DNA from 4 places in the Inquilinus sp. CA228 genome. Region 1 is predicted to be linked to each of the others. Evidence: riboswitches for the same ligand, from Rfam matches in the RefSeq annotation. Region 1 holds a riboswitch; each other region holds the start of a gene.

Region 1 (4,889 bases):
GGATTTCCTAGGATGGGGATCTCGACAGAGGACCGCAGGCGGATATAATTTATCCTTTATTGTTCTATGAGATCGTGCTTGGCATTCGTCTCCACGCCTCGGACCGGGCCGGTGTCTCGGTCTGTTCATCGCACCTTTTCGACATGCAGGATTCGGGAGGACAGAAATTATGGCGATTGCGACGCCGCGCTTCGGCACTGCCGGAAATGATACGATGACCGGGGACGTCTTCGTGCCCCAGCCGTCCGGGGATCCGATCTACGACCCGAATTACTGGCAGGACGAGCTGCACGGCCTGGGCGGCGACGACACGCTGTCGGGGCTGGGGAATGGCGACTGGCTTTACGGCGACGCCGGAAGTGACGTGCTGCAGGGAGGCGACGGCAACGACGCCCTCACCGGCGGTACCGGCCCGGACCAACTGGATGGCGGCGCCGGCCGCGATACCGCCAGCTATGCGGATAGCGGGGCGGGCGTTTCCGTCGACCTGTCGCAGGGGACGGGCTCGGGCGGCACCGCCGAAGGCGACGCCCTGGTCTCGATCGAAGGCGTCACCGGCAGCGCGTTCGCGGATCACCTGACCGGCAATGGCGCCAGCGAACTCCACGGCGGCGCCGGCGACGACGTCCTGGTTGGGGCCGGCCCATGGGACGGCAACGACGGCTACCTGTATGGCGAGGCCGGCGACGACGTGTTCATGGCGTCCGCCCGCGGCGACCGCCTGTTCGGCGGCGACGGCTTCGACACCGTCAGCTATGCCCTCGCGGCGACAGGCGTCGCGTTCGGCTACTTCGGCATTGCCGACAACGCACCGCATTACTTTGTCGCGGGTGTCGCCCCTGAGCCGTCGCTCCCCAGCGATTCCCTGTACTCGATCGAGAAGATCATCGGCAGCCAGTTCGCGGACCGGCTGGGATACGCAGACATCTTGGTGGGAGGTGCCGGAGATGATGTCTTTATCTCCGGAGCGAGCTTATGGGATGGCGGTGAGGGCAACGATACGATCAGCTATGAGCAAAACCCTGGGAGTGTGAACCTCGATCTGGCTCAGGGCGAAGCGGATGGGTTCATCATTTCGGTCGAGAATGTCATCGGCAACTCAAGCAACGACGTCCTGACCGGGAACAGCGTCGCGAACTCGCTCCAAGGCGCGTTCGGCAACGACGTGCTTCGGGGCGGAGCGGGAGCCGATCTGCTCAACGGCGGCGCCGGTTCCGATTCGGCGAGCTACGCGAACAGCAGCGCCGGCGTCACCGTCAGCCTGGTGACGGGCAGCGGATCCGGCGGCGACGCGGCCGGCGACGTGCTGGTGTCGATCGAAAGCCTGACCGGCAGTGCGTTCGACGACACCCTGACCGGGGATGGCGGCGGAAATGTGCTGAACGGCGGCGCGGGCAACGACATCCTCCGCGGCGGGGCCGGCCCCGACTGGCTGGACGGCAGCTCCGGCAACGATCTGGTCAGCTACTGGGACAGCTCGGTTGGGGTGACGGCCAATCTGGCGACCGGCCAGGGGTCCGGCGGCGACGCCCAGGGCGATGTCTATCTCGGGATCGAGATGCTGAACGGCAGCCAGGGCAACGACGCCCTCACGGGCAATACCGGAGCCAATGGCCTGTTCGGCTGGGGCGGCGACGATATCCTGCGCGGAGGGGCCGGCGCCGACCGGCTGGACGGCGGTGCCGGCACGGACCTCGTCAGCTATTGGGACAGCTCCGTCGGCGTGACCGTGAACCTGCTGACCGGTTTCGGCAGCGGCGGCGACGCGCAGGGCGACGGCTACACATCGGTCGAGAACGTCAATGGCAGCCAGGGCGGCGACACGCTGATCGGCAACGCGGTCGCCAATGTGCTGAACGGCTATGCCGGCGCCGATTCGCTCAATGGCGGCGGCGGCCAGGACGTGCTCGATGGCGGCGCCGGAAAAGATACCCTGACCGGCGGCGCCGATGCGGACCGCTTCGTCTTCAGCGCGGTCGGGGACAGCGTGGTCGGCGCTGGCGCCGACCGGATCGCCGACTTCGTCCGGGCCCAGGGCGACAAGATCGATCTGTCGGCGATCGACGCCGTCACCGGCGTCGCCGGCAACCAGTCCTTCACCTTCATCGGCTCCGGGCTGTTCACGCACCATGCCGGCGAGTTGCGCGCCGCCAACACCAGCCCTGGCGTCACCACCATCGCCGGCGACGTCAACGGCGACGGCGTCTCCGACTTCCACATCGTGCTCACCGGCAACTTCGCCCTCGTCGCCGGCGACTTCGTGCTCTGACCCGCGCGGACGGCTGGCCGCGGGGTCAGCCGTCCAGCAGGCCGCGCGACAGGATGCCGGCGAAGCTGGTCTCGGCCGGGCCGGTCATCAGCACATGGCCGTCGCTCTCGCGCCATTCGATCAGGAGGGTGCCGCCGTCGAGGTCGACCCAGGCGGTGCGCTCGGCCAGGCCTCGGCGCACGGCGGCCACGGCGGCGGCGCAGGCGCCGCTGCCGCAGGCCTGGGTGACGCCGACGCCGCGCTCCCACACCCGATAGCGCAGCCGGTCGCGGGCCAGCATCTGGACCACGCCGATATTGGCGCGCTCGGGGAACAGCGGGTCGTGCTCCAGCACCGGGCCGACGCCGTCGATCTGCACCTTCTCGGCGTCCGGCACGAAGAACACGGCGTGCGGGTTGCCCATCGACACGCCGACCGCGTCCGACAGCGCGCCGGACGACACCGGCAGGTGCAGCGTGTCGGCCTCATGCGCCAGCGGGATGTCCTGCCAGCCCAGCCGGGCCGGGCCCATGTCGACGGTGACGCCGCCCTGGGGGGCGTTGCGGCATTCCAGCAGGCCGCTGCGGGTCTCGACCACGGCCCGGTCGGCGCCGCTGTCGGCCATCACCAGCGCGGCGACGCAGCGCGTGCCGTTGCCGCAGGCGCCCGATTCGGTGCCGTCGGCATTGAGGATGCGCATGAACACGTCGGCGCCTGCGGTCTGCGCCGGCTCGATCACCAGCAGCTGGTCGAAGCCGACGCCGCGGTGCCGGTCGGCGATGCGCCGCGCCTGGTCGGGATGGATCGGGATCGGCCGCTCGCGCGCGTCCAGCACCACGAAGTCGTTGCCCAGCCCGTGCATCTTCCAGAACGGCAGCCCGTCCATCGCCCGCTCCCAAGTCTCTCCCGCTCTCATATGGCATCAACCGGCCTCGGTGCGCGAGGGCGGAGCCCTGCGTGATCGACAGGGCGAGGGCCGGCGGCTAGCATGACGGCCGACGGTGCCCCGGGAGACCGGGGTGAAAAGGGAAGCCGGTGAGCCTATTCGGGCAAGGCCGGCGCTGCCCCCGCAACTGTAAGCGGCGAGCCCGCGCCCGAAGCCACCGGCTGATCCCGGGAAGGGGGCGTGCGGCGGCGACCCGCGAGCCAGGAGACCTGCCGTCGGATGAGTGCGTGTGACGGGGCGGGGTGTCCCCGGGCGGCGCGTCGGACGGCAGCCTGTCCGGCCGGCCCCTCCCGGACCCCTGCCGAAGGCGGGAGATGCTGTGGTGTCCGATCTGACCGTGCGGCCGCTGGTGGCCGCGGATGTGCCGATGCTGCTCGACATGCTGCGCGAGCTCGCGGCAATCGCCGGCGAGCAAGCGGCGATGACGGCGCAGCGCGCCGATCTCGACGAGGCGCTGGCCGAGGTGCCGCCGCGCTTCCGCGGCCTGCTCGCCGAGGATGGCAGCGGCGTGGTCGGCTATGTCAGCTACACCATCGACTATTCGATCTGGACCGGCGGCGACTTCATCCGGGTCGACGACGTCTATGTCCGCGACCGGGCGCGCGGCCGCGGCATCGGCCGGCAGCTGATGCGGTCGCTGGCCGATATCGGCGTGTCCCAGGCGATGCGGGTGCGCTGGGAGATGGCGTCGGACAATGCCGATGCCCGCCGGCTCTATGCCGGCATCGGCGCGGCGCCGGAGGACAAGACCATCTGGCGCTGGCCGGTCGCGGCCATGGAGGCCTTTCTCGACCGCAGTGAGCCGCCGCCGTCGACCGCCGAGGGCGCCGTCCCCTCCGAAGCCGGCCGCGGCCTGCCGGGCGAGGACGGCTTCATCCTGGTGCTGCGTCGGGAGAAGGACTGACCGTTCGGCCGGGCCGCGGTTGACTCCGCGGCCCCATCCGCCTAAAAGACCGACCGTTGCGGGATCGGCCCGCAGCGAGACCCCAAGGGGTGCCGCCAGTTCGCGAGTGTCGCGCACTGGCGCTTTTCCGTTTGGGGTTGCGGAATTCGAAGGGCGATCATGTTCGAAGGTCTGAGCGGCCGTCTCGGCGACATCTTCGACCGGCTTCGCAAGCGCGGCGCGCTGACGGAGGCCGATGTCGGCGCCGTCATGCGCGAGGTGCGCGTGGCGCTGCTCGAGGCCGATGTCGCCCTGCCGGTGGTCAAGGACTTCGTCGACAAGGCGCGCGAGCGGGCGGTCGGGGCGGAGGTGCTGCGCTCGGTCACCCCCGGCCAGCAGGTCATCAAGATCGTCCATGACTGCCTGATCGAGATGCTGGGCGGCACGCCCGGCGAGGCGCCGGACCTCAACGCCGCGACCCCGATCAACCTGATCGCCGTGCCGCCGGTGCCGGTGCTGATGGTCGGCCTGCAGGGCTCGGGCAAGACCACCACCACCGGCAAGCTCGCCCTGCGCCTGAAGGATCGCGACAACCGCAAGGTCCTGATGGCGTCGCTCGACACGCGGCGCCCGGCGGCGCAGGAGCAGCTGAAGATCCTGGGCGAGCAGATCGGCGTCACCACCCTGCCGATCATTGCTGGGCAGGAGCCGCTGGCCATCGCCCGCCGCGCCATGGAGCGCGGCCGGCTCGAGGGCTTCGACGTCGTCCTGCTCGACACCGCTGGCCGCCTCGCCATCGACGAGGAGCTGAT
Region 2 (4,889 bases), on a different contig from region 1:
CTTTCCAACGCGCCTGCACAGGTCCGCGAAGGGCGGAAAGCGGACTAAAGGAGGGGAGCGGCGCCACCACAACTCTCGGCCGCAAGCGTGAATAGGGGTCATGCGGCGCTGTCTCCCAAGTAGACGAAGGCGGATTCCCCCTTTGCCGCCATTCGATAACATGGCAGAATAAAAGCATCTCGTGACTCGATTAGGCGCGTTTGGCGGAGCCTAGGCTAAGCAGGCCAAATATTCCCCCCGAGATATCATGGCGGAACTTGTGATGGACAGCAAAAATTCTGCTGACGATCAGGGAAAGAGGAAATGGAGGTGGTATTACATAATACCAATATTTATGTTCATTATTCCGATTTGCGTAACAGGCTTCGTAAATAGACACGAGGGTGACTTCGAAGCACAGAATTTGGCATTCTTGTTTGGGAAATTCGCTATAATTCTCGTATTATTGATTTTTGTTTTTATGTTTTTTTGGGACAAGTACCGAAAATCGTAAACGGTTAGTCGAGCTTTAGTCTGTCTGATGACTCCGCAAGAGGAAGCCGAAGCCGGCGATGTGCGGAGTTCAGTTGTGTTTGTGGGTAAGGCTCAACGTGGCATATGCCACCCCTCTTGGAGGCCAGTTGGACCAGCGATCGTCCGCTCAGGATCGAATGCGGACCGCCTATCGTGCACCGACGGTCCAGCTGCAGGCCAATTCGAGCATAGAAACATAAAGATGTTTTTATGTATCTCTTGACGCCCCGCCCCCGTATCGCCAGAGTCGGCCGGTCGTGGTTCTCCGGGCCCCTTGGGCGCCGGAGCTAAGAGGGAATCCGGTGGGCCGCGAGGCGATGCCGGAGCTGCCCCCGCAACTGTGAGCGGCGAGCCGAGGTCCATTCCGAGTCACTGGAGCCGCAAGGCCCCGGGAAGGCCGGACCGAGGCGACGACCCGCAAGCCAGGAGACCTGCCGCGACACCATAACGTCCCTGGGCGGGGTGTCCCGGTGGTGCGCTCGCGATTCCGCCGGCGCCCGTCGTCCGTGGATCGCGCACGCGTCGCTCGGCCTTTGCCTCCAGATCTGGAGTCCAAGCCGATGTCTGTTTCTTCCGTTCCTATCAGCCCCCTGGCTGTCGCCACGCTCGGCACGCCGCGGATCGGTCCGCGCCGCGAGCTGAAGTCGGCCCTCGAGAGCTTCTGGTCGGGCAAGTCCGACGAGACGGCGTTGCAGGAGACGGCGGCCGCGCTGCGCGCCGCCAACTGGGCGCGCCAGCACGCGCTCGGCGTCACCGTGATCCCGTCGAACGACTTCTCGTTCTACGACCAGGTGCTGGACATCAGCGTCATGGTCGGGGCCATTCCCGCCGCCTATGGCTGGGCCGGCGGCCCGGTGCCGCTGGCCACCTATTTCGCCATGGCGCGCGGGTCTCAGGCCGATGTCGGCGACGCCGCCTGCGGCCATGGCCACGACCATGGCCATGGCGTGCCGGCCCAGGAGATGACCAAGTGGTTCGATACCAACTACCACTACATGGTGCCTGAATTCGCCGAGGGGCAGCGCTTCGCCCTGTCCTCGCTGAAGCCGGTCGAGGAGTACCGCGAGGCCAAGGCGCTGGGCTACCGGACGCGCCCCGTGCTGCTCGGGCCGGTGACCTTCCTCAAGCTCGGCAAGAGCCACGGCTCCATGCCGGACCCGCTGGCGCTGCTGGACGGGCTGCTGCCGGTCTATGCCGAGGTGCTGCAGCGCCTGGCCGCCGAGGGGGCCGACTGGGTGCAGATCGACGAGCCTTGCCTGGTGCTGGACCTCGACGACGCCGACCGTGCCGCGCTGCGCCGGGCCTATGCCGCGCTGGCACAGGCGGCGCCGCAGCTGAAGATCATGGTTGCGGCCTATTTCGGCGGCCTCGGCGAGAACCTGGCGACGGCCGTGTCCCTGCCGGTGGCCGGGCTGCATCTCGACCTGGTGCGGGCGCCGAGCCAGCTTCCCGCCGCACTCGACAAGGCACCGCGCGAGCTGGTGCTGTCGCTCGGCGTGATCGACGGCCGCAACATCTGGCGTGCCGACCTGCCGGCGCTGCTGGGCTGGCTGGAGCCGATCGTCGCCGCCCGCGGCGCCGACCGGGTGCAGATCGCCCCGTCCTGCTCGCTGCTGCACGTGCCGATCGATCTGGAGCTGGAGAACGAGCTCGACGCCGACGTCAGGAGCTGGCTGGCCTTCGCCGTGCAGAAGATGGGCGAGCTGTCGGCGCTCGGCCGGGCCCTGGCGCAGGGCCGCGATGCGGTGGCCGAGGTGCTGGACGCCTCTGCCAAGGCGGCGGCCGCGCGCAAGACGTCGCCGAAGGTGCATGATTCCGCGGTGGCCGCCCGGATGGCGGCGGTGACGGCTGAGATGGCCCGGCGCGGCAACGTCTTCACGGCCCGGGCCGAGACCCAGCACCGGCGCTTCGGCCTGCCGCTGTTCCCGACCACCACGATCGGCTCCTTCCCGCAGACCGCCGAGGTCCGCCGCGCCCGCTCGGCCCATGCCAAGGGCGCGTTGACCGACGGCCAGTACGAGACCTTCCTGAAGGAGGAGACGGCGCGCACCATCCGCTGGCAGGAGGAGATCGGCCTCGACGTGCTGGTGCATGGCGAGTTCGAGCGCAACGACATGGTGCAGTATTTCGGCGAGCAGCTGGCCGGCTTCGCCTTCACCAGGCATGGCTGGGTGCAGTCCTACGGCTCGCGCTGCGTCCGGCCGCCGGTGCTGTATGGCGACGTGTCGCGTCCGCGCTCGATGACCGTCGGGTGGTGGAGCTATACCCAGTCGGTGACGGAGAAGCCGGTCAAGGGCATGCTGACCGGGCCGGTCACCATCCTGAACTGGTCCTTCGTGCGCGACGACCTGCCCCGCAGCGAGGCGTGCCGGCAGATCGCCCTGGCGATCCGGGACGAGGTGCTGGACCTGGAGGAGGCCGGCGCCGCGATGATCCAGATCGACGAGGCGGCGCTGCGCGAGGGCCTGCCGCTGCGCCGGTCCGACTGGAAGGCCTATCTGGACTGGGCGGTGGAGAGCTTCCGCCTGTGCGCCTCCGGCGTCCGGGACGAGACCCAGATCCACACCCATATGTGCTATTCGGAGTTCAACCAGATCATCGACGCCATCGCCGCGATGGATGCCGACGTGATCTCGATCGAGACCTCCCGCTCGACGATGGAGCTGCTCGACGCGTTCACGACCTACCGGTACCCGAACGAGATCGGGCCGGGCGTCTACGACATCCATTCGCCGCGGGTGCCGGAGGTGGAGGAAATCACGGCGCTGCTGCGGCTCGCCCGGCAGCGCCTGTCCGACCGGCAGATCTGGATCAACCCCGATTGCGGCCTGAAGACCCGCGGCTGGGCCGAGGTGCGGCCGGCCCTGGTCAACATGGTCGCGGCCGCGCGGCAGCTGCGCGAAGCTGCCTGATCGCGGGTGGGAGGGGCGGCGGAAGCGTCACCCCTCCCCCCTTTTCTCCTTCAGACGGTGGCGGTGGGCGGCCTGCTTCGCGCGGTTGCCGCACAGCGCCATGCTGCACCAGCGCCGGGCATGGCCGCGCGTGTGGTCGACGAACATCAGCGTGCAGACCGGCCCCTCGCACGCCTTGACGTGGGTGAAGTCCTCCTCGCAGACGAGCCTTGCCATCGCCTCGGCGATCGGCAGCAGCAGGCTGTCCGGCGAGCGCCAGCGCCGGAACGGGCCGAGCGCCAGCCCGCCGCCGCCCACGACGATCTGAGAGTAGCCCTCGTCCCGCTCCAGCAGCCGGTTCAGGGGCTGCAGGTCCTGCAGCGCATCCGCGGTCAGCGGGCGGCCTTTCCGGCTCTGGACGAAGCCCCGGAACCAGTCCCGCAGGCCGCGCGCCTGCGCCGCCACGCTGTCGAGCTCGCCCGGCATCGCCCGCTCCCGCATCTCCGCCAGGACGGTCTCCGGGACCATCCCGGCCTGCGCCAGCCAGGACAGCAGACCGTCACCGTCCGGCAGCCAGTCGACCGGGGTGTCGACCGGCGTCGCGATCGAGTTGAGGAAGTCCAGGCCGAGCGCGTCGGCGAGGAACATCGCGGGGGGCAGCTGGTGGCTCACTTCGGTCGGCCTCGAATGGGATCACCTTACCGATAAGTAACCTCTCAAATCCGCATTGACAAGTTATGACCATTTGACTCATAACCTCTTTAAATCAATTAAAGAGGTTATGATCATGGCCGGAGGGAGTTCCGAGGGACCGGTGACCATCGTCGCGGTCCATGGCGCCTGGGCGGACGGGTCGTCCTGGGGGCCGGTGATCCCGCCGCTGCAGCGGCGGGGCCTGGCCGTGCGGGCCGCGCCGCTGCCCCTGACCTCGCTGGCGGACGACGTCGCCGCCCTCGACCGCGTGCTGGAGCGGATCGACGGCCCGGTCGTGCTGGCCGGCCATGCCTATGCCGGCGCGGTCATCGCCTCCGCCCGCTCCGAGCAGGTCCGGTCCCTGGTGTTCGTCGCCGCGCTGGCCCCGGATGAGGGCGAGACCGTGCTGGACGTGTTCCTGCGCGCGGCCCCGCACCCTAAGGCGCCGCTTCTGGCCCCCGACCGGCACGGCGCCATCTGGCTGCCGGACGCGGCTTTCCCGGCCGCCTTCGCCCAGCACGCGCCGGCGGAATCCGCTGCGGTGCTGGCCGCGGTCCAGCGGCCGATCCACCTGCCCTGCATCACCACCCCGGTCGGCCGGCCGATGTGGCGGGACCGGCCCAGCTGGTTCCTGCTGGCCGAGGAGGACCGGATGATCGCGGCCGAGACCCAGCGCTTCATGGCAACGCGGATGGCGGCGACCTTGTGCACCGCCCCGGTCGACCACACGCCGATGGTGTCGGCGCCGGAGGTGGTGGTCGGCGTCCTCCTCGAGGCCGTCCGCGCCCTCTC
Region 3 (4,889 bases), on a different contig from region 1:
GCCGGCTCATGCGCCGGACCCACGTTCCCAGGAATGGAAGCGGTGAAAAACGCCATTCCGGGCCGGATGTCAAGCCTGAAGCCGCTTTCAGCCCGGCAGATAGTGGATGTGCGGCCGGCCGTGATGCGGCGACCGTTCGACATGGGCGCGGACGCCGAACACCTCCCGGATCCGCGCCTGGGTCAGGATCTCCTCCGGCGCGCCGGCGCAGACCACACGCCCCTCGCGCAGCAGCGCCACGGCGTCGCAGAACATGGCGGCCAAGTTGAGGTCGTGCAAAGCGACGATGCTGGTCGCCGGCAGCCGCCCGACCAGGGCCAGGATCTCGAGCTGGTGCTGCACGTCGAGATGGTTGGTCGGCTCGTCCAGCAGCAGCTCGGACGGCGTCTGGGCCAGAGCGCGGGCGATCTGCACCCGCTGCCGCTCGCCGCCCGACAGGGTGTGCCAGGGCTGACCGCGCCTGCCCTCCAGCCCGACCCGGCGCAGCGCGTCCTCCACCGCCGCGTCGTCGCGATCGGTCCAGGGCGACAGCGGGCCGCGATGCGGGGTACGGCCCAGCCGCACCACGTCGAGCACCGTCACCTGCATGTCGGTCGCGGCCTGCTGCTCGACCAGGGCGACGCGGCGGGCGATGGCCGCGCGGGGCAGGCCCGCAATGTCGGCCCCGCCCAGGGTGATCACGCCGCTCTCCACCCGCCGCAGCCGGCAGATCAGGCGCAGCAGGGTCGACTTGCCGGCCCCGTTCGGGCCCAAGAGGCCCAGCATCCGGCCGGGCGCCGCCTCCAGCGTGACGCCGTCGACGATCATCCGGCCGCCAGCGGCCCAGCGCACGTCGTGCGTGGCGATGGTCATGCCGCCCGCCTCGCCCGGTACAGCAGGACGGCGAAGGCCGGCGCGCCGAACAGGGCGGTGACCACGCCGATCGGCAGGATCTGCTGCGGGATGATGGTGCGCGAGACGATGTCGGCCAGCACCATGAAGATGGCGCCGATCATCGCCGAGGCCGGCAGCAGCCTTGCATGGCCGGGCCCGACGAGGAAGCGCGCCGCGTGGGGAATGACGAGGCCGACGAAGCCGACCGACCCGACGATGCTGACCATGGTCGCCGTCATCGCCGCGGTGGCCGCGAACAGCACCACCCGCACCCGCGTTACGGCGATGCCGAGCGAGGCGGCGGCATCCGCCCCGAAGGTGAAGGCGTCGAGCGCGCGGGCGTGCAGGATGCACAGGACGAAGCCGATCGCCGCGACCGGCACGGCCACCTGCACATCCGGCCAGCGCACCCCGCCGAGGCTGCCGAGCAGCCAGAACATCACGCCGCGCGCCTGTTCGGCATTGGCCGAGGTGGTGACGATGGTGGAGGTCAGCGCGTTGAACAGCTGCGACCCGGCGACGCCGGCCAGGATGACGCGGTCGATGCCGCCGCCGACCCCGGCCGCCAGCAGCGACACCAGGACGAAGGCCAGGACGGCGCCGATGAAGGCGCCGCCGGAGAGCGAAATGGCGCCACCGCCGAAGCCCGCGATCATCACCGCGACGGCGCCGGTCGACGCCCCGGCGGAGATGCCGAGGACATAGGGCTCGGCCAGCGGGTTGCGCAGCAGCGCCTGCAGGATCGCGCCGGACAGGGCCAGCGCGGCGCCGCAGCAGGCGGCGACCAAAGCGCGGCTGAGCCGGTAGTCCCAGACTACGCCTTCCTGGATCGGGCTGAGCGCGAAGCCGGCGCCGAACAGCCGGTTGCCCAAGGCCTGGAACGTGGTGGACAGGGGGATCGCCATCTCGCCGATCGACACGGCCAGGGCGATGGCCGCGACCAGCGCCGCCAGCGACAGCACGGCCAGCAGGACGCGGACGCCCCAGCCGTCGCCGAAAAGCGGCCTCACCCCCCGAGACCGAAGCTCTTGATGCCGCGGGCCACCGCCTCGATGCCGTCGACGGCGCGGATCGAGGGCTGCATCGCCTGCACGTCCATCACCACGAAATGCTTGTGCTTGACCGCCTCGAGCTGGCTGGCCACCGGGTCGGTGGCGAGGAAGTGCTGCTTCACCGCAGTGTCGTCGGCGGCGTAGCGGCGGCGGCTCATCTCCGCCATCACGATGATCGCGGGGTTGGCGGCGGCGATCCGCTCCCAGCTCACCAGCGGCCACTCCTCCTCCGTGGTGATGACGTTGCGGGCGCCGAGCTGCTGCAGGATCCAGGCCGGCACGCCGTTCTTGCCGGCGACGAAGGCCTCGCCCGCGACCTCCTTGCTGGAGAACCAGAACACCATCGGCACGTTGTCGAGCCGGGCGCCGGCCACCGAGGCGATGGCCGCGGCCTCGCGCCGCCGCAGGTCGGCGACCAGAGCCTCGCCGCGGTCGGCGACGTCGAAGATCCGGGCCAGGTCGCGGATCTCCTGATAGACGAGGTCCATGCTGAACAGCTGCTTGCGCACGCCGTCGCCGCCGCCGGAATTGTCCTTCTCGACGCAATCGGCCGGCGAGACGTAGGTCGGGATGCCGAGGCCGGCGAACTGCTCGCGGGTGCCGACCGAGCCCTGCGGCCCGACATGCCATTCGAATTGGGCCGTCACCAGCTTCGGCTCCTTGCCGACCACGGCTTCGAAGCTGGGATCGTTGTCGGCCAAGCGCGGGATCCTGGCGTTCGCCGCCTCGTAGGCTGGCAGCACCGGCCCGAACCAGACGGCGGTGCCGACGATGCGGTCGGCCAGGCCGAGCGACAGCAGGATCTCGGTGCTGCTCTGCCCGATCGCCACGGCGCGTTGCGGCGCCTTGGCGAAGGTGACGTCGACGCCGCAGTTGCGGATCGTCAGCGGGTACTGCGTCGGGTCGGCCCGGGCCGCCGGCGACAGGATGAGAAGCCCGGCCAGGGCCAGGACATGCGAAGAGAAAGATCGGAATGCCGTCACGAAAACCTCCTGCCCGGGCCACCCCGCCCGGGAAACGGATTGCGCTGCGACGGCAGGTCTCCTGGCTCGCGGATCATGGCTTCGCGTCGGCCTTCCCACCCGTGTTGCGGGCAGTGGCATGGCCCTTGAGAGGCCACCAGGACGCTCGGCGATCCGCTGACAGTTGCGGGGGCAGCCACGGATTCCGCCCCCCTCGCAATTGATTGGGGGGCGCCACCGTGTTCCCTTTTGATCCCATAGGGGAACCGTCGCCGCGATGTGTATCAGAGGCCATCTCGAAACTCTACTGCGCCGGTCGTCTGACGCGGTTCTCTGCGCTTCCGGTGCTCACGGACCCAAAAGTCCGCTGCGCGCCGGTTCTCGAGAACCACGCCAGCCGACTCGTCGCAGCGAGTTTCAAGACGGCCTCTCAGCGACGCCGAGAGCCGGTCAATCGAGGCGGAGATCCCGGCACGGCACCGCCGGATGGCCACGCCCCTGCGGGGCTCGCCATGACGGATTCAAGGTCGGGACAGCCGGTCTCTCAGCTACTGTCCGGTTTCGCGGCCGGCGGCCCGGCGCCCGAAGGCCGGCGGCGCTTCGGCTCCGCCGGGATGTCCGTAGCCTCGAGCGGCCGGGCGAAGGGCGACAATGAAAGGGCTGCGACCGGAATCGCAGCCCTTTCTGAATCGCTCCCGGACCGCGGCCTATTTCTTGAAGTCCGCCGGGAGCGGATTGCCGAACAGGGAGAGGTACAGCGCCTGCTTCTCAGGGTTGGCTTCGGGGGTGTCGGGCGTCGTGTTGAAGCTGTTGCCGCCGACGATGAAGCTGAAATCCGTTCCTCCCACCTGGGCGTTGCCGTGACAGCCCATGCAGCCGCCCATCTGGTACGTGGTGAACTGGCTGCCTGCGGCCACGCGGACATTCTGGAAATTCTGCGACGTGCCTTGGGACGGATAGCGTGTGGGGGCCTGGTCGGCGGCGATGCGGCCAAGAAACTGCTGCAGCGTGTAATCCGTCTCCACGACGATGTTGGCCTGGTAGAAATTGCCGATTTGCCGCGTGCTGTCGGGATCCGTGCTGATGTCCGCAAGATTGAGCGGCACGGCCTGGACACTGACCAGCTTGTAATAGAGCCAGGGGGAATTCAGGTTGTTTTCGGCGTTGTAAGCCGAAATGAGACCGTGGAAGGTGGAATTGGCAGCCTGCACCACGGGCGGGATGGCCTCGTAGCGGGCATCCACGCAGATATTGCCGCCGACCGGCGTGCCGTCCGGCGGCGTGCCGGGCGGCAGCTCCTGATAGTAGAGCCGCTTGCCGGGAGTGTCGCAGAAGGTGTTGGCGGGATTCGTCGTCACGGTCGGGGTGTTCGGGTCGTCGGTATAGACGAGGGCGGGCGTGTTGGGCCCGGCGGTGGGGATCACCACCTTGCCGTTGGGGTCCTCCGTCGCGACGCCGTCGGCGTTCAGCACGTTGTCCGCCTGCTCGAAGGTGGCGAAGACGAAATAGGGTGCCGACGGCGTCTTCTGGATGATGTGCAAGCCCGCCAGGGCCCACTGGTCCTGCCGATAGCAGGGATTGCCGTTCGAACCCGGCTCATAGTAGCGGACGGTGGTCATATGGAAATGGCTGGGATCCTCACCGTTCGCCAGCGGCCGCCACGCGGCCTTCACTTCGACCGTGCCGGCGGGCAGCGTGATCACGGAGTTGGGATCGGGCGGCTGGCCGTTTCCGAGAGCGGCCTGCCACGTCGTGATCCGGTTCGTGTAGGCGTCGCCGGTGGTGAACCACAGCTTGTTTCCGACGATGTAGTCGTATTCCGTCTGGTTCGCCTTGGCCAGGAAGCGGATCAGTTGCGGGGCGCTGTTGGGCTGTGTCGCCGCAGGGACATCGACGATCCCGGCGTACATCTGGTCCAAACCGATCTGGCTGGTTTCGTCCAGGTTGACCCAGGCGGGCTGAGCCACGGGGTCCTGGCCGGGGCAGGCGTCCACGACGCCGC
Region 4 (4,889 bases), on a different contig from region 1:
GCCTTCGGTGATCTCGGCATGTACGGGCCGGACGGGGTGCGCTTCTACACCAAGCTGAAGACGGTGACCGAGCGCTGGCCGACCGGCATCAAGGGCGGGGCGGAGTTCACCATGCCGGTGATGCGCTGACCCTTCGGTCCGGGACTTGAGAACGACGAGGCGGGCGAAAGCCCGCCTCGTTGCGTTTCGGACGGTGGCGGCTCAGGCCGCCACGGCCAGGCCCAGGGTGGCCTTGGCCTGCTGGTGCGCCTCGGCGACGGCGCGATCGCGGTGCTCCGGCCCGTATCCCAGCCCTTCGGCGCGCACGAACTCGATGTCGGTGACGCCGATGAAGCCGAGCACGGAGCGCAGATAGGCCTCCTGGTGATCCAGGGCCTCGAGACCGGCGGTGTAGATGCCGCCGCGCGTGGAGACGACGATCACCTTGCGCCCGCCGGCCAGGCCGACCGGGCCGGTCTCGCTGTAGCGGAAGGTCCGCCCTGCCTGGGCCAGCCGGTCGATCCAGGCCTTCAGCTGGGTCGGCACCGAGAAGTTGTACATCGGCGCGCCGATCACCACCACGTCGGCCGACAGGAACTCCTCGACGACGCTGTCGATCAGCGCGCGCTCCTGCGCTTGGACCGGCGTCAGCTCGGCATCCTTGCCGAACTTGATCACGGCCAGACGCTCGGCGGTCAGATGCTCGGGCGCGTCGGCGACGAGGTCGCGATACGCCAGCTCGGCCTGCGGGTGGCGGGCGCGCCAGGCGTCGACGGTCGCCTTGGTCAGCTGGCGCGACACCGAGGCGTCGCCAAGCGGGCTGGAATCGATCTGCAGGATCTTCATGGACCCCTCCGTGGGTGTAAATGACATCGGCATTGCATTTACGGATGGAGGCAATCCACCTGTAGACTGGAATTTCGCGATGGATCGTTCTATCTGTGAGACAATAAACTGCGGGTGACGGCCATGCTCGACCTCAACGACCTCCGCCTCTTCGCCAAGGTGGCGCAACTGGGCGGCTTCACCGCCGCCGGCCGGGCCCTCGGCCTGCCCAAGTCGCGGCTCAGCCGCCGCATCGCGGCGCTGGAGGAGGGGCTCGGCGTCCGGCTGCTGCAGCGCTCCACCCGCCGGCTGTCGCTGACCGATGTCGGCGAGACCTTCCTGCGCCATTGCGAGACCATGCTGGCCGAGGCCGAGGCGGCGGAGCAGGCGGTGGCCCAGGCGCGGTCGGAGCCGAGCGGGCTGATCCGCGTCACCTGCCCGCACATCCTGGCGCAGACCATGGTCGCGCCGCTGATCAACAGCTTCCTGGCCGCCCATCCGGCGGTGCGCATCGCCATGGAGCTGACCGGCCGCCGCGTCGACGTGATCGACGAGCGGGTCGACCTGGCCTTCCGGGTGCGCAAGCCGCCGACCGAGCCCTCCGATGTCGTCGTCCGGGTGCTGGCCCAGACCCGCGGCGTGGTGGTGGCGGCGCCGACGCTGCTCGACCGGATCGGCCGCCCCACGGAGCCGGTCGATCTGATCCGCCTCGGCACGCTCGACCTGCACCATGCCGACGGTCGCCATGTCTGGACCCTGGTCGACGCGGCAGGCGCGCCGCAATCGGTGCCGCATGTGCCGCGGCTGGCCAGCGACGACATGTTCACCCTGCGTCAGGCCGCGATCGACGGGCTCGGCGCCGCGCTGCTGCCGGACTATATCTGCCGGCCGGCGATCGAGGCCGGGCTGCTGGAGCATGTGCTGTTCGACTGGCGCGTGCCGGAGGGCGAGGTGCAGGCGGTGTTCGCCTCGCGCCGCGGCCTGGTGCCGGCGGTGCGGGCCCTGGTCGACCATGTCGTGCGCTGGGTGCCGCGGATGGTGGCGATCTGCGACAGCGAGCTGCGCGAGGAGGACCGGCTGCCGCCCTATGCCGATTCCGGCGCCAACGCCGCCGCGCTCGGCCTCGATGCGCTGTTGACGGCGCGGCCGGCCGCCCACTAGCTTCGCTGCGACGGTTCCTTCGGGATCAAAAGGGAACGCGGTGCGGGCTTCGGCCCAACGCCGCGGCTGCCCCCGCAACTGTGAGCGGCGAGTCATCCGTCAACATGCCACTGGGGGTTTCGGGCCCCGGGAAGGCGACGGAAGGGCGACGACCCGCAAGCCAGGAGACCTGCCGTCAGTCGTGGTCACGCGCGAGCACGCCGGGCGGGGTGTCCTGGTGGTTGCCGAACCGGCGCAGGCCGGGGAGACAGCGTTCGCGGTGACGTGCCACAAGCGTGTCCCCCGAGGTCTCCATGTCCGTTCCGTCCCGCTACATCCTGGTCCTGCTCGCGGCCGGCGTCTCCATGCCCGCGGAGGGCCAGGAGGCCGAGCCCGGCCTGACGCTCCCGCCGATCGTGGTCACCGCCAACCGCACGCCGACCCCGGCGGACCAGGTCGGCAGCGCCGTTACCGTGATCACCCGGCAGGAGTTGGAGGACCGGCAGATCCACCAGCTTTCCGACGTGCTGCGCGAGGTGCCGGGCGTCGCCGTCAACCGCACCGGCCCGCTCGGCGGGCTGACCCAGCTGCGCATCCGCGGCTCGGAAGGCAACCAGACGCTCGTGCTGATCGACGGCATCGAGGTCAACGACCCCTCGGCGGGGTCGGAGTTCGACTTCGCCCATCTGATGGCCGACGACATCGAGCGGATCGAGGTGCTGCGCGGACCGCAGAGTGCCCTCTATGGGTCGGACGCGATCGGCGGCGTGGTCAACATCGTCACCCGGCGCGGCGAGGGACCGGTGGGCAGCACCGCCTCGGTCGAGGGCGGCGGCTACGGCACGTTGCGCGGAAACGCCTCGGTCAGCGGCGGCAATGACGACCTCGACTATCTGATCGGCACCGCCGGCCTGCGCACCGACGGCGCGTCGTCCGCCCGCCATGGCAGCGAGGCCGACGGGTACCGCAACGGCACGATCTACACCAAGATCGGGCTGCACCCGAACGAGCTGGTCGATATCGACGTGGTCGGCCGCTACACCCGCTTCCGCACCGATCTCGACGGCTTCGCCGGGGGCGTCGGCGCCATCGACAGCAAGGACGACGTCGACGGCTCGACCTTCCTCGGCCGCATCCAGGGCAAGCTCAAGCTGCTCGACGGCCGGTGGGAGCACATCGTCGGCCTGTCCTACACCGACGACAGCCGCGACTATCGCGACGGCGACGACGTCATCACCAGCAGCTATCGCGGCAAGACCACAAGGGTCGACTACCAGACCAACCTGACGCTGGACAGCGAGGCATTGCTGCCGGCCGAGCACCGCCTGACCTTCGCCGTCGACCATGAGGAGCAGCAGGCCGACAGCAGCAGCGGCTTCGCCGATTTCAGCCGCCGGATCGGCGCCACCGGGCTGGTCGGGCAGTATCAGCTCGGCCTGCTCGACAGCCTGTTCCTGACCGGCAGCGTGCGGCACGACCTGAACGACCTGTTCAACGACACCACCACCTACCGCCTGACCGCCGCTTACCGGATCGAGGCCACGGGCACCAAGCTGCGCGCCTCCACCGGCACCGGGGTGAAGAACCCGACGCTGTTCGAGCTGTACGGCTTCACCAACACCTATCGCGGCAATCCCGACCTGAAGCCGGAGCATGCGGAGGGCTGGGACGCCGGCTTCGACCAGGAGATCTGGGGCGACCGGGTGGTGCTGGACGCGACCTGGTTCGAGCAGCGGATCAGCGACCTGATCGTCGGCAACGGGCAGAGCTCGGCCAACCTGCCGGGCACGGCCACGGCGCGCGGGGTGGAGCTGGGTCTGTCGGTGACGCCGGTCGACGACCTGACCATCCGCGCCGCCTACACCTACACCGACGCGGAGGACGCGACCGGGGCGGATCTGGTGCGCCGGCCGCGCAACATCGCCAGCCTCAACGTCAACTACCGGTTCCTGGAGGGTGCTGCGAACGTCAATCTCGGCGTCGACTACAACGGCCGGCAGAAGGACCTGGCCTTCGACGAGGTGTTCAATTCCTCGCCGGTGACGCTGGACGGCTATACGCTGGTGAACCTGGCGGCGTCGTACCAGATGAGCGACAGGGTGCAGGTCTATGGCCGGATCGACAACCTGCTGGACGAGGATTATGAGGAGGTCTGGACCTACGGCTCGCTGCGGCGGGCCGGCTATCTCGGCATGAAGGTCAGCTTCTGATCGCGATGCGCCGCCCTGCCGTGCTCCCGCTGCTCCTGGCCCTCGGCCTCGCGGCCTCGCCCGCCCTGGCCCGGCCGCATCGGATCGTCTCGCTCAACCTCTGTGCCGATGCGCTGGTGCTGCGCCTGGCCGACCGCGCCGATGTGCGGTCGGTGACCTGGCTGGCGCGCGACCCGGAGAATTCGGTGGTGGCGGCCGAGGCGGCCTCGATGCCGGTCAATCACGGGATGGCGGAGGAGGTCGCGGCGCTGCAGCCGGACCTGGTCGTGGTCGGGGCCTTCACCACCCGCAGCACGGTGGCGCTGCTGCGCCGCCTGGGCATGCCGATCCTGGAGCTGGGCGTGCCGCAGGACCTGGACGGCGTCCGCGCCCAGATCCGTCAGGTGGCGGCGGCCCTGGGCCAGCCGGAGCGTGGCGAGCAGATGATCGCGGCGATGGACGGCCGGCTGGCGGCCATCCGCAGCCCGGCCTCGCCGCCGCTGGCGGTGGTGCTGCGCCCGAACGGCTTCACCGCCGGCCGTGGCTCGCTGGTCGACGAGATCCTGCGCCGGGCCGGCGTCCGCAACCTCGCCGCCGAGCAGGGGCTGGAGAATTACGGCGAGATCCCGCTGGAGAGCGTGGCGCTGGCCGGGGTGCGGCTCTTGATCCTGAACCAGCCGGAGAACCGGGCGCCGTCGCTGGGCGAGGCGATGCTGGACCATCCGATCCTGGCCGCGCTGCCGGATCTGCGCCTGG

Evidence for each region. A riboswitch is a leader RNA that binds a small molecule or an ion and turns the genes downstream of it on or off. The one in region 1 is predicted to bind cobalamin.
Region 2: another riboswitch for cobalamin. It lies ahead of metE (5-methyltetrahydropteroyltriglutamate--homocysteine S-methyltransferase); the one in region 1 lies ahead of ACTOWL_RS14135 (GNAT family N-acetyltransferase).
Region 3: another riboswitch for cobalamin. It lies ahead of ACTOWL_RS17220 (ABC transporter substrate-binding protein); the one in region 1 lies ahead of ACTOWL_RS14135 (GNAT family N-acetyltransferase).
Region 4: another riboswitch for cobalamin. It lies ahead of ACTOWL_RS17420 (TonB-dependent receptor plug domain-containing protein); the one in region 1 lies ahead of ACTOWL_RS14135 (GNAT family N-acetyltransferase).

The regions. Positions count from the first base shown of each region.
Region 1 covers NZ_JBQJIK010000024.1:70,520-75,408, forward strand. The annotation lists gene ACTOWL_RS14120 (hypothetical protein) at 1-11, shown strand, start outside; gene ACTOWL_RS14125 (calcium-binding protein) at 215-2,269, shown strand; gene dapF (diaminopimelate epimerase) at 2,295-3,134, opposite strand; cobalamin riboswitch at 3,231-3,425, shown strand; gene ACTOWL_RS14135 (GNAT family N-acetyltransferase) at 3,517-4,098, shown strand; gene ffh (signal recognition particle protein) at 4,258-4,889, shown strand, end outside.
Region 2 covers NZ_JBQJIK010000055.1:50,032-54,920, reverse strand. The annotation lists cobalamin riboswitch at 755-966, shown strand; gene metE (5-methyltetrahydropteroyltriglutamate--homocysteine S-methyltransferase) at 1,074-3,425, shown strand; gene ACTOWL_RS25250 (CGNR zinc finger domain-containing protein) at 3,453-4,076, opposite strand; gene ACTOWL_RS25245 (alpha/beta fold hydrolase) at 4,219-4,889, shown strand, end outside.
Region 3 covers NZ_JBQJIK010000031.1:71,572-76,460, reverse strand. The annotation lists gene ACTOWL_RS17230 (ABC transporter ATP-binding protein) at 88-852, opposite strand; gene ACTOWL_RS17225 (FecCD family ABC transporter permease) at 849-1,883, opposite strand; gene ACTOWL_RS17220 (ABC transporter substrate-binding protein) at 1,880-2,908, opposite strand; cobalamin riboswitch at 2,943-3,173, opposite strand; gene ACTOWL_RS17215 (hypothetical protein) at 3,595-4,889, opposite strand, start outside.
Region 4 covers NZ_JBQJIK010000032.1:31,308-36,196, reverse strand. The annotation lists gene ACTOWL_RS17435 (CoA-acylating methylmalonate-semialdehyde dehydrogenase) at 1-129, shown strand, start outside; gene ACTOWL_RS17430 (FMN-dependent NADH-azoreductase) at 202-825, opposite strand; gene ACTOWL_RS17425 (LysR substrate-binding domain-containing protein) at 949-1,965, shown strand; cobalamin riboswitch at 1,961-2,156, shown strand; gene ACTOWL_RS17420 (TonB-dependent receptor plug domain-containing protein) at 2,259-4,154, shown strand; gene ACTOWL_RS17415 (ABC transporter substrate-binding protein) at 4,175-4,889, shown strand, end outside.